3 regions of the Brevibacillus sp. RS1.1 genome follow, and region 3 is predicted to be linked to each of the others. Evidence: riboswitches for the same ligand, from Rfam matches in the RefSeq annotation. Region 3 holds a riboswitch; each other region holds the start of a gene.
The links. Region 3 has a riboswitch for lysine ahead of HP570_RS10350 (amino acid permease). Riboswitches for the same ligand answer to the same signal wherever they lie in the genome.
Positions count from the first base shown of each region.

Region 1: it holds a riboswitch for lysine, as region 3 does, so the genes downstream of both, dapD (2,3,4,5-tetrahydropyridine-2,6-dicarboxylate N-acetyltransferase) here and HP570_RS10350 (amino acid permease) in region 3, are expected to answer to the same signal.
Region 2: it holds a riboswitch for lysine, as region 3 does, so the genes downstream of both, HP570_RS07505 (aspartate kinase) here and HP570_RS10350 (amino acid permease) in region 3, are expected to answer to the same signal.

Region 1 covers NZ_JABSVA010000001.1:924,600-928,822, forward strand. Annotated here, with positions in the region: gene HP570_RS04290 (aspartate aminotransferase family protein) at 1-1,023, opposite strand, end outside; gene dapD (2,3,4,5-tetrahydropyridine-2,6-dicarboxylate N-acetyltransferase) at 1,038-1,748, opposite strand; lysine riboswitch at 1,840-2,029, opposite strand; gene HP570_RS04300 (flavodoxin) at 2,170-2,610, shown strand; gene HP570_RS04305 (GNAT family N-acetyltransferase) at 2,679-3,227, shown strand; gene HP570_RS04310 (EcsC family protein) at 3,202-4,056, opposite strand; gene HP570_RS04315 (hypothetical protein) at 4,070-4,223, opposite strand, start outside.
Region 2 covers NZ_JABSVA010000002.1:413,827-418,049, forward strand. Annotated here, with positions in the region: gene HP570_RS07500 (YslB family protein) at 73-525, shown strand; gene HP570_RS07505 (aspartate kinase) at 576-1,817, opposite strand; lysine riboswitch at 2,049-2,235, opposite strand; gene uvrC (excinuclease ABC subunit UvrC) at 2,338-4,119, opposite strand; gene HP570_RS07515 (DUF2164 domain-containing protein) at 4,158-4,223, opposite strand, start outside.
Region 3 covers NZ_JABSVA010000002.1:1,014,715-1,018,937, reverse strand. Annotated here, with positions in the region: gene HP570_RS10355 (hypothetical protein) at 1-464, opposite strand, end outside; gene HP570_RS10350 (amino acid permease) at 683-2,131, opposite strand; lysine riboswitch at 2,246-2,431, opposite strand; gene HP570_RS10345 (DinB family protein) at 2,516-3,010, opposite strand; gene HP570_RS10340 (CGNR zinc finger domain-containing protein) at 3,179-3,736, shown strand; gene HP570_RS10335 (inositol monophosphatase family protein) at 3,768-4,223, opposite strand, start outside.

The sequences.
Region 1 (4,223 bases), on a different contig from region 3:
GAGCGGAATTCCAACCATCAAGCCTTTTCCGCGAAGGGATTGCAGTTGATCTGGAAGACGCGTTCGCAACGCTTCCAACCCCGACCACAGGTACGCAATCACTTCTTCTACATGAGCGATGAAGGCTGGATTAAGCAATTCGTCCAACACGACATTCCCCAGGGCAGCAGACAATGGCGATGGTGCAAATGTCGTTCCGTGATCCCCCGGTTTGAACTGGTTCATCAGCTTTGGACCAGCGATGACACCGCCGAGTGGAAGCCCTCCCCCTATGCCTTTGGCGAATAGGATAAGGTCTGGCGTTACGCCTGCATGCTCATAAGCAAACAGCTTTCCTGTTCTGCCCATTCCTGTCTGGATTTCGTCCATGACAAAGAGCATGCCTTCTTGTTCACAGATGGCAGCTACCTCTCGCAAGAACGCTTCTGTTAGTGGCACGACACCGCCGGAACCCAAGACTGGCTCCATAAGGACTGCAGCGGGTCTTGCCTCCTGGCAAATCGCTCGCAATCCTGCCGTGTCCTCCACATCCAGTTCATAAACAGGAAAAGCTGGCTGAGGAAAGTCTTGATAGACGTGAGCCTGCCTCGTCAGACGTACTGCTCCAAGTGTTCGCCCGTGAAAGCTGTTGCGTAAAACAACGATGCCTTCACGACCTGCTCCCTCGTTTTTCGTCCATTTATGAATCAGCTTGATCGCAGACTCTGTGGCCTCCGCACCAGAGTTGGTGAAAAACACCTTACCGCTGATGCTGTTTGCAACCAAACGCTCCGCTAATCGGATAGCCGGCTTGTTTAAAAATACATTGGAAATATGCAAGAAGCGCTCTCCCTGCTCACGCAGAGCCTGTACAATGCGCGGATGAGAATGCCCCAAAACGTTTACCGCGAGTCCAGTAAACAAGTCGAGATAACTCTTCCCGTTCGTATCGTACAAGTAATTTCCTTCGCCTTTCTCTATGGCAATCGGAATTCTTTTATAAGAGGAGACGATATATTGTTCATCGAGCGAACGCCAGTCCATGTGCACTCTCTCCCTTACAGCTGACGTAGCTCCTGCTTGATCTCTGTCTTGGAACGAGTTTTTTCATCGATTTGCTTGATCACACGTGCAGGTGTTCCCGCAACTACTACGTATGGAGGTACATCTTCAATGACGACAGCACCTGCTGCAACAACAGCACCTTTTCCTACGCGTACACCTTCCAGAATGACAGCATTTGCTCCGATGACAACATCATCCTCGACAACAACTGGCTGTGCAGACGGCGGCTCGATAACGCCTGCGATAACCGATCCAGCGCCGATGTGGCAGTTTTTCCCGATGGTTCCACGTCCACCTACTACAACATTCATATCGATCATCGTACCTTCACCGATCACTGCACCGATGTTAATGGAAGCACCCATCATGATGACCGCATTGTTACCGATTGTCACTTGGTCACGGATAATAGCGCCTGGCTCAATACGCGCTTGAATCCCTTTTGTATCCAGCAACGGAATAGCGGAGTTGCGACGATCGCTTTCTACTACATAATCTTCAATTTTGTCTGCGTTAGCAGCGAGTACTGGCTCAATCTCTTTCCACTCACCAAAAACAACACCAGTCGGACCAGTAATGAAGGCTTTGGAACTCGCACCAAAGTCGATTCCCTCCAGGTTCCCTTTCACATATACCTTCACAGGTGTTTTCTTTTCGCTTTTTTGAATAAACGCGATAATTTCGTTAGCATCCATCATGTTCATTGTTACATCCTCCTCAAAATAACAGCATGGTAAATCAAAAAAAGCAATGAGTGCATTCGCTATCTCATTGCTTTTGATACTACGTAAGCAAATCATAAATAGCGCTCCACAAAAAGATGTAAGGTCCCTTGTGACAGGATGTTCATTTTTCATGAAACACCCCAGCCTGTGCTACGTAGGGGCATAGCATAAGCTTCGGCGCTTTAGCCTTTCTTCCTTCTCCTGCCCCCTGGCAGATTGCGAAAAGGCTTACTCTTCTTCGGCGCACCTCTATTTAGTGTACATTATATTAATTTTATTTAACTCTACCAAAATCAATGAAACGTGGCAAGATGAAAAAAGTTATTGACAACGATTCTCATTTTCATTAATTTTATTTGTGAGAATGATACTCATTATCTAATTGGAGGTTTTACGTTTTATGAGCATTTTGATGGTATACGCGAGCATGACAGGGAATACACAGGAAATTGCTGAAGCAATTGCAGAAGGTATTCGTTCAACTGGTGCTGAGCTGGAGATAAAAGAAGTAATGGACGCGAATGCAAAAGAACTCGAGGCTTACGACGGAATCTTGCTTGGTGCCTACACATGGGGCGATGGCGAACTCCCAGATGAATGCCTGGATTTCTATGAGGAGATGGACGATATTGACCTTAGTGGGAAAAAGGTTGTTGCTTTTGGCTCTTGCGATTCCGCTTACGAGCATGTCGGTGCAGCTGTTGATATTTTGCTGAAAAAGGCGAGTGAGCGTGGCGCAGAAACTCCTCTGGAAGGTTTGAAAATCGAGCTTTCTCCTACAGCAAAAGAAGTGGAAACTTGCAAAGCATTCGGGGTATCGTTTGCTGAATTGCTCGGCTAATCGATGTTTCCCAAATACTCTGGCACATGCTATACTATCAATCCAACTTTTTAAGGAGGATTGATCTCATGTCACTACATACAGACGAGATTCTGTTACGACCTCTCCACCAACAAGACGCAGCCGAGCTCCTAGAGCTTCGGCTGCGTAATCATGAATTTCTCCAACCATTTGAACCGATCCGCCCCGCTTCATTTCTGACCCTTCCAGCACAGCAAGAACAGATTTCACAAGCACAGAATGATTTTGAACGTGGTACTGCCTATGCTTTTGGTGTATTCTCCCGGGAATCCGAAAAGATGATTGGACGTGTAGCGTTGTCGAATGTCGCACGCGGCGCATGGCAAAATGCGACGATTGGCTACTTCATGGATCAGGCCTGCAATGGCAAAGGCTATACAACACTAGCTGTAAATCTTGCCCTTCGCTTTGCTCTAACGGATGTTGGGCTACACAGGGTACAAGCGGCTGTCATGCCTCGCAACCAAGCTTCCATTCGTGTCTTGGAGAAAAACCGGTTTCGCCAGGAAGGGCTATCGTTACGCTATTTGCAAATTAACGGTGTATGGGAGGACCATCTCATCTACGCTCTTACTGCTGAGGAGTGGTCTGTGTAATCTCCTTGCTCTTTTCAATCTCGCGCAGCCGCTCCAGGATGCGCCGTTTGCGGTACAGCATCATCCCCGCTTCGGCGACATCCTTTACGGTTGAGCGATTCAAATACGCTCCGAACAAAATACCCGCAATAGGCACCATTTGAAATAACTTTTTCCACCCGAAGTTTTCTGTGTACGTAACCACGACTTCACGCCATCCCTGCAATTGTGCCATTACCTCTCTCTGCGCACTTGGTTCATCAAAGCGGGAGAGCTCAGCGAGTATCGCTTTTTTCCCTACGATGTCTGATGAAGCAAATTGCAAGCATTTGACGACAAACAGCCGCTCCCTCTTCTCTTCCGGTCGATAGCCATAGGCAAGCGCCGTCTCTTGTAATACTTTTAGGGATGTCCCCATCAATAGCGGGATATCGATCGCGAGGGTAAATATCCCCCCGAAGCCAGTCGTCGCACCTTGCACTGTGGCAAAATTCGCACGTGAATCCTTCAGCTCCATTGCGACATCATTCATGATTGTAAGCGGTACAGCAGCAATCTCCTCCTTGCCAATTACAGAAGTACCGGATCCCTCTAACCGTTTGTCAAACCGCTTGTATATTGATTCATCCTGCACCAAATAAGTCCCACCTGTCTCGAGAAAGGCTGCCATTTCATCTACGGCTTTTCCCAGCTTCTCCTGAACAAATGCAGGCGTAATCCGATCCAAGAGAACAAAAGGAAGTCTGCCAAGCTTTTCCCAGAACCACAAGTCGTTCTGATCCTTCTCCCAGTCCTCCACTTCGCGTAAGGCCGTAACCAATGTCTCCCTAGACTCTTTCAACCCCAACAACCTCCCTGCCTGCTCACTCAGATTCTCCTCGCTTCCACTGACATTGGTTGCGCAAGATGGACTTGATATAGTCCTGCAACTCTTCTGGCGTGGCGTGGCAGACGAATTCTTTTATATTTCTTACGATCCCCAGCTTCAAATGTTTCACTTGCTCTCCTTCGATCCGA
Region 2 (4,223 bases), 600 kb from region 3:
TATTTTTTCTATTCCGATGTCATGAATGCGTGTCCCTCCTCATAATCTAGTAAAGACAGGAGGGAAGCACATATGAAAGAGAAGGATCAGCTTGCAGCACTATTGCCGCCAGAGACCATTCCCTATGCAGAGAGAATGAATATGCCCTATCTTGGCTATCATCTTCTACGCGAAACGCTTACTAGCACCCTGCTAGGCGATAGTGAGAACCATATTCTCTATTGGATAGGAAAAAATATGGGCCGCCAAATCCCCATTCAATCTGCAGCAGGCCCGATTATGCCTTTTATTCGGCTTGGATTAGGTCAGCTAGACGTCCTCGAGGAGAACGAGCAAACGATCGTCTATTCACTCAATCATTCCATTTTTAGCTATCAGTCTATAGAAAGACTAGGTTGCAGTCTTTCCTTTGAAGCCGGGATCATCGCAGGTATGATTGAGCAGTGGAAAGAAAAAGAAGCGTTCAGCAAAATCGAAATGGAAAGCCCTTTAGACATACGCATCTCTGTACAAGTGGCGTCATGAACAAAATGCCCCCTCTACCTATAAGAAGGGAGAGGGAGCATCTTATCTTTTTATACTCCGTGCACAACCGCGGTTTCTTCAACATCCAGACCATAGGCCGAATGAAGACTGCGAACAGCCAGCTCTGTCAAAGCTGCTGGAATGACGCAAGAAACCTTGATATCAGAAGTTGATACCATTTTAATAGAAATTTCTTTTTCTGCCAGAACGCGGAACATTTCGGCAGCTACCCCTGGATTGTTGATCATTCCAGAGCCGACAATGGATACTTTGGTCAAGCTTTCCTCGAAATCGACTTTTTCAAAGCCAAGCTCGTCTTTGTTTCTGTCCAGCGTATCCAGTGCTTTTTTCAGATCATCCGCTGCAACTGTAAAGGAAATATTTGTAACAGTAGCATCATAAGAGCTTTGGATAATAATATCGACATTCACCTGATTGTCCGCCAGCGTATTGAACAGACGGGAGAGCGTCCCGACCTTGGCAGGCATGCCGACAACCGTGATTTTGGCTACATCTTCATCGTGTGCAACTCCACTTACTACTCTTCCTGTTTCCATGTTGGCAACCTCCTCAACGTACGTACCATCTTCGGCAGTAAAGCTAGAGCGGACGACCAGCCTTACCTTGTATTTTTTCGCAGCCTCAACTGACCTAGGATGAAGAACCCCTGCACCGAGGTTCGCCAGCTCCAGCATCTCATCATACGAGATCGTATCCAGCTTGCTCGCAGCTGGAACCATTCGCGGATCAGCTGTATACACCCCGGACACGTCCGTAAAGATTTCGCATTTCTCAGCGTTCAAACTGGCTGCGAGTGTAACCGCAGATGTATCCGATCCACCGCGGCCGAGCGTCGTAATTTCCCCTTCGTCACTGATCCCTTGGAATCCTGCCACGATCACCACACGACCACGACTGAGCTCGGATTGAATCCGTTCTGGATCAATCTGCTTGATCCGTGCTCTTCCGTGAATCGCCTCTGTGGTGATTCCAGCTTGCCAGCCCGTAAGAGAAATGGCATCGTAGCCTTTTGTATGCAAGGCCATCGACAAAAGCGCGATCGATACCTGCTCCCCCGTGGTCAGCAGCATATCCATTTCACGCTCAGATGGGTATGCGCTAATCTGCTTGGCCATGTCTACCAACACGTCAGTAGATTTCCCCATTGCAGAAACAACAACTACCACATCATGCCCTTCCTCTTTATAGCTGATAATTCGATCCGCAACTCGTAAAATTCGCTCAATGGTACCTACAGAGGTGCCTCCGTATTTCTGCACGATCAACCCCATGCGGCTTCTCTCCCTTTTTCTCATATCCAATATTGGTATTTATCTCGTATCGTATGGTTTTTCACTATTCTCTCTATAAGGAAAAGTCTTGCATTTTTATTTTACAAAAAAGGCACCGACAAGGAATAAGACCTGCCGCTGCCTACTGTTTCGACATACCGGTTCCTCCCTCCCAATACACGCGGACAACGAAGATTGACAGTTATCACCATCAAAACTCACATTGACACACCGTGAGATAGCTCTCCATCTGACAATTGGTCATTGTGCAGATGACAGTCCTGCATTTGTTCAACGCAGACCCAGCATGGAGAAAAGCGGGTTTCCCCCCACACTTCGGCGAATTCCCCTTTCCCGACCCTTCACAGATACCCGATCTCAGGGTGGTACTCTTGGTTTTCGCGCCTCTACCTCACTCCATAATGGAAGTGAGGCTAACTATTCTGTTTGAATCGGATTATATCATGAGTCTAAAAATGGATCAATTCCTTTTTAAAGGTTGTTCCAAAAGTCACACTGGCTATGTGTCCAGCTTACGCAGATGCCCGATGATTTCTTTTGCCAGCTTGTCGCCGATTCCCAATTGGCGGAAGTCTTCAACGGTCGCCTCGCGCATTTTTTTCAACGAGCCAAAATGAGAGAACAACAGCTTGCGCCGCTTTTCACCAATACCCGGGATCTCATCCAACTGCGAGGAAAGCATCGTTTTTGTCCGGGATTGTCTGTGGAACGTAATAACAAAACGGTGGACTTCATCCTGGATACGCTGCAACAAATAAAACTCATAGCTATCACGTCTAAGATTTACAGGCTCTGGCGGATCTCCGTACATGAGCTGAGCAGTGCGGTGCTTCTCATCCTTCGCCAGACCACAGACAGGAATATAGAGACCTAGCTCGTTTTCCAGCACGTCCATAGCTGCACTGATTTGGCCTTTACCACCATCGATCACAATCAGGTCGGGCATTGGCTGGTTTTCTTTCAGCAGACGAGAGTAACGACGGCGAACGACTTCGCGCATGGAGCCGTAATCATCTGGTCCCTCTACGGTTTTGATCTTGAATTTGCGGTATTCCTTTTTGTCAGGGCGACCGTCTGTAAACACAATCATCGCAGACACTGGCTCTGTTCCCTGAATGTTGGAGTTGTCAAACGCTTCAATTCGATGAGGAACCGGAATCCCTAAAATGTGACCGAGATTGTGTACTGCTTGGACCGTACGAGCATCGTCCTTGGACATCAGCGCGAACTTCTCCTGCAAAGCAATACGTGCGTTCTCGGTAGCCATCTTCACGAGCTCATGTTTTTTGCCTCTTTTCGGAGCATGGACTTTGATGCCCAACCACTCACTCAAAAGCTCTGGTTCACTCTCTTGCGGGAGCAGTATTTCTTTTGGCAGCGCATTTTGCTTGTCGTAGTAGAACTGGCTCACATAAGACATGAAGTCCTCGGTTTCGCTTCCATAGTATGGAAAGGAGGTCGTCTGACGCTCGATCATCTTCCCTTTTCGCATATAAAACACCTGGATGCACATCCAGCCTTTTTCCACAGCAAACCCGATAATGTCGCGGTCTATCGTATCGGTGAACGTGATCTTCTGCTTCTCCATTACGGCTTCGATGCTCTTGATCTGATCACGATATTCCTTGGCTCGTTCGAACTCCATGTTTTCTGCGGCTTGCAGCATTTTTTCCGTGAGGGTTTGCTTCATTTCCTCATGGCCACCATCGAGGAACTGGCTGATTTGATCCACCAAACGCTGGTTTTCCTCTGCCGATACCTCGTACACACAGGGCGCAAGACATTGTCCCAAATGGTAGTAAAGACAAACCTGCTTGGGCATATTGCGACATTTTCGCAACGGATAGAGCCGATCCAGCAGCTTCTTCACCTCGGAGGCATCTCCGGCATTCGGATAGGGCCCGAAATACTTAGCTTTATCTTTTAATACCTTACGGGTAATCTCCAGACGTGGCTGCGCCTCATTCGTAATCTTGATGTATGGATACGTCTTGTCATCGCGAAGCATGACATTGTATCGCGGGTCGTGCTCCTTGATAAGGTTACACTCGAGGATAAGCGCCTCAATCGCTGAGGATACCACAATGTACTCAAAGTCCACGATCTCACTGACCAACAGCTGCGTCTTCCCGTTATGACTGCCTGTAAAATACGAGCGGACGCGGTTTTTCAGCACCTTGGCTTTTCCGACGTAAATGATTTCCCCGTTCGCATTTTTCATCAGGTAGCAGCCTGGTTTATCTGGCAGGACGGCCAGTTTATCTTTTAAGGAGCTGTTCATGGCTGCTCCCTCCTCTTTGCTCTATATCTGCCTAGCATCTATTTGTTCTTGTGGATTGGCTTTTCCAATACATACAGTTCATCTTCTAAGGAACTCATCCGTTC
Region 3 (4,223 bases):
ACACTGCCAGTTGCAGGGTCAACCTTTCGTGTTTTGGCAACACCTGCGAGCAGATGGAGGGTATCCAAAAATTCAGCAGCATTTTTCTCATCAGCCATGTATTGGTCTGCCAAATATTTGCCTTGGGTTAAACCGACTTCTACCAAAGCAGCTCTTTCTTCATCGGTGTAGGTGGATTGGGAGTTGAAAAAGTTTTGCTCCAGGATGTGGTCAAAGGCTTTGCGAGCCTCGGGTGGCTTATCTGCGAAAATTTTATCCAAACGCTCATTAATCTCAGTGCTAAAGAAAAATTGGACGCTGTGATGTTCGATGGCATCAGCAGGTAGCTCGCGTGCCTTGTGTGAACGAAGGTCTACCGTATCGGGCTTGGGCAATCCCAGACTAGTTCCCGTCACCATTTTAGGTGCAGTTTGGCTAGTTGGGAGCTGGGGGGTTAGGTAGCGGGAATACGATTGGATTTGCATGTTCTACTCTCCTCACATGGATTCATGTTCAGTCGTGAAGGCAGGAGATCATGTTTACCTTTTATCAGATGACTAGTATGAGTTGTGAGAACGGAAGGAAACGGATCTCAATTGCTTCTTTTCTATACTATCGGCTATTGTGGGGCGGTTTTTAATAGGTTGGCAAACATGAAAAAGGACTCCCGTTTAGATCACGGGAATCCGAAATTTTTCTTCGATTATTTCGTGTATTCATCCATGCTGAAGTCAACTTGTTCAAGAGGGACGACCTTGGTCTTCTGGCTGATTTTATAAGCGAGCCAAATGAGTAAGAAGAGTGGCAGGCCAATGTAAGAGACCAGGACGCCATACCAGTCAACCGTTCCCCCGATGAATGCGGAGTAGTTTTGCCCAAAAATAACGATACAGCAAATGATGAAGGCAAAAATCGGTCCAAACGGGAACCACTTTGCCCGATAAGGCAATTCGCTTAAGTCTCGGCCCTGAGCGATAAACGCTTTGCGGAAGCGGTAGTGACTAATGGCAATTCCCAGCCAAGCGATGAAGCCTGACATACCGGACGCATTCAAAAGCCATACGTACACTTCGCCATCCCCAAACAGAGAGGACAGAAAAGCAAGGGCGCCGATGAGCGCAGTCAAGATCAATGCATTGATTGGTACACCGTTACTTGTTACTTTTGCGAACCATTTTGGTGCTTTTCCTTCTTTCGCCAAGTTCCACAGCATGCGTGTAGATGCGTACATGCCAGAGTTACCAGCAGACAATACAGACGTGAGAATAACCGCGTTCATGACGGATGCTGCAAAAGCAAAACCGGCATTTTCAAATACTATCGTAAACGGACTGATCGCAATATCCGTAAGGTCGCCACTGATCAGATTTGGATTATCGTATGGAACCAGCAACCCAATGATCAAAATAGCGAGGATGTAGAAGAGCAGGATGCGCCAAAAAATTTGACGGATGGCCTTCGGAATATTGCGGGCAGGGTCTTCGCTTTCCCCAGCTGCTACACCAACCAGCTCTGTTCCTTGGAAAGAGAATCCGGCAATCATAAAGACACCGAGCAGGGCCATGAAGCCGCCATTGAATGGCGCGTCGCCTTTGGTGAAGTTTTGGAAGCCAACTGCTTGACCACCCATAATGCCAAAAATCATCAACACACCGACAATAATAAAGATGATAACCGTTACTACTTTAATCAAGGCGAACCAATATTCAGATTCTCCATAGGCTTTCACAGACAGGAGATTCAAGGCAAACAGCAATCCGAGGAACAAAGCGCTCCACACTATCGCTGGGGTATCCGGGAACCAATATTTCATAATGAGTGCAGAAGCTGACAGCTCGACGGCAATGGTAATCGCCCAGTTGTACCAGTAGTTCCAACCGAGAGCAAAGCCGAGAGATGGATCGACGAACCGTGTGGCATACGTCGAAAACGAACCGGAAACAGGCATAAAGGCTGCCATTTCCCCCAAGCTGGTCATTAAAAAGTAAACCATGATACTAATAGCGAGATAGGCGACTAAAGCTCCACCTGGTCCGGCGGAATGAATCGAGCCTCCACTCGCGAGAAACAATCCCGTCCCAATCGAGCCGCCGATGGCGATCATCGTCAGGTGTCGGGCTTTCAAACCACGTTGCAATTGATTTTGTGACATAAGCTGCTTGCACGACCTTTCTTGATTTTTGAGAAGGAAGGTCGGAAATTAAAAAACCGCCATAGCCAAAAAAAATGGCATAGGGCGGTATCATCCAATCCCCACCAAGCCTTCACTGAAGATAGCTCACCACGTTTGCTTGGCATGCAAACGTGACAGTTCTGCCCCTTTCGAGTACAGCCCCAACCCAATCGCACAGAGACGCGATATGAGCTTCGGCGGATTTTCCTTACCTGGAGTCATTGATTTTCTCTGAATCTCGTACAGGATGATATAAAAGCCGCGACCTCTATCCCCACCGTGAAAGATGAGGATAACATGTATGAAATTATGTGATTTAACAACTATAAAGGATTGTTCGGGATTAATCAATGTGAAATTTTGTTATTCAAATGAGCGTCTGGCGGGCCAGGAGCCTTGCAGCTTGCGAACTTGGACGACTTGTCCCGTATGAAACGCATCATGCAAGACAAGACTCATTACGTTTTGGTAAATGGGTGTATAGGTAGCCATCTGGTTTAACTCTTCATCCGTCAGCAAGGAAAGCTGTTCATGAATGTGGCGGTGGACGCTTTCCATTTTCAAGAGGGTAGCTTGCCAAGCGTCTTCGTCAGCGGGACCACCGGATGGGGTGAAGGTATCATCGTTCGTCTCCGCGGAGCCAGGGAATTCGGTGCCCAAAAGACGATGCAAGAGGCGTTCTTTGTAATAAAGAAGGTGGCTGACGTTTTCCCAGATGGTGTTGGCTGCTTCTCCCACAGGGCGCCAGCTAGCCTCCGCTGCTGATATCCCGGAAAGCGCTTCTTTTAGGGGTGGATACCAGTCTTCCTTGTCATACGCACATTCCCATCCGTGCAAAAGCAATTCCTTCCGATTCATACGCTTCCTCCTCGTCTGTGAAACAGATTGATGAAACGCTATAATAGCAATAAGAAATGAAGTTGTAACTGGTTAATCTAGTTACGGTGGTTACGAATAAAGATTACCATATCCTGTATGGTCATACAAGAGAGAAAAATGAAGGGTTTCGTCAGGAGAGTGGATGACATGGACTGGCTTTGTATCGATTTTTTAAATAGTGATTGGCGGGATTGGCGCGGTTCTGGTCGTTGGGAAAATCGCCTAGAGAACCAGGAATGGCTGTCATCCTTTTTGCAAACATACAACCTAACCGCTCCGCTGCCGATGAATGAGGCGTATGCCGCGTCTCTTTTGCAATTACGGGAGCGTTTGAGACGTATGCTGGAAGCCGTTGTCCGTGGAGACCGATTCCAAGAGGAGGACCTTGCGGAATTGAACAAAGTGTTGGCTCTCGCCCCTTTTCATATACAGGTGTTGTATGTGGATGAGGAGGGCGGCTACAGGCAAAAGCAATCCAGTCAAGCAGAGGGATGGCCCCTCGTCATGGCACAAATTGCGGCTTCTTTCGCGGAGCTGCTTGCCCCGCAGCATCTGGAGCGAATCAAAATATGTGACAACGAGGATTGCCGCTGGGTGTTTTATGATGAAAGCCGCAACCGGGTGCGCCGCTGGTGCGATGACAAAATGTGCGGAAACCTGATGAAGGTGCGCCGTTTTCGTGAGCGGAAAAAGGAGAAAGGGTGATGCGCATAGGCTCACCCTTTTTATCTGTTCGTTATGAAGCTGGGGTCAATTGGATCAGCTGAGGGTAGATGGTCGAGCCCGCTGCTACGATGCCTGTGCTTTTCCAGCAAAAATCATTCCCCTGTGTATCCGTAATTTTGCCTCCGGCTTCCTGGACCAGAAGGGCACCAGCCAGCCAATCATACACCCCTTCACCGTATTCCCAGTAACCGTCGAGTCGTCCGCACGCCACATAGGCCAGATGGAGTGATACCGCGCCTTGCATGCGGATGGCAAAAGCTTCTGGCATCACTCGCGTCAAGGAATTCGCTGTATACTTTCCGACCAAGAGGTTCATCGGCTCGGAGGAAGCAAAGATCGTCCCTAGAATGCACTCACTCAGCAGCGATTTGGATGAGGTACTGATTTTTTGTCCGTTTAAAAAAGCTCCACGCCCGCCAATTGCTGTAAACAGTTCATCACGGCATGGATCATAGACAAAAGAAAC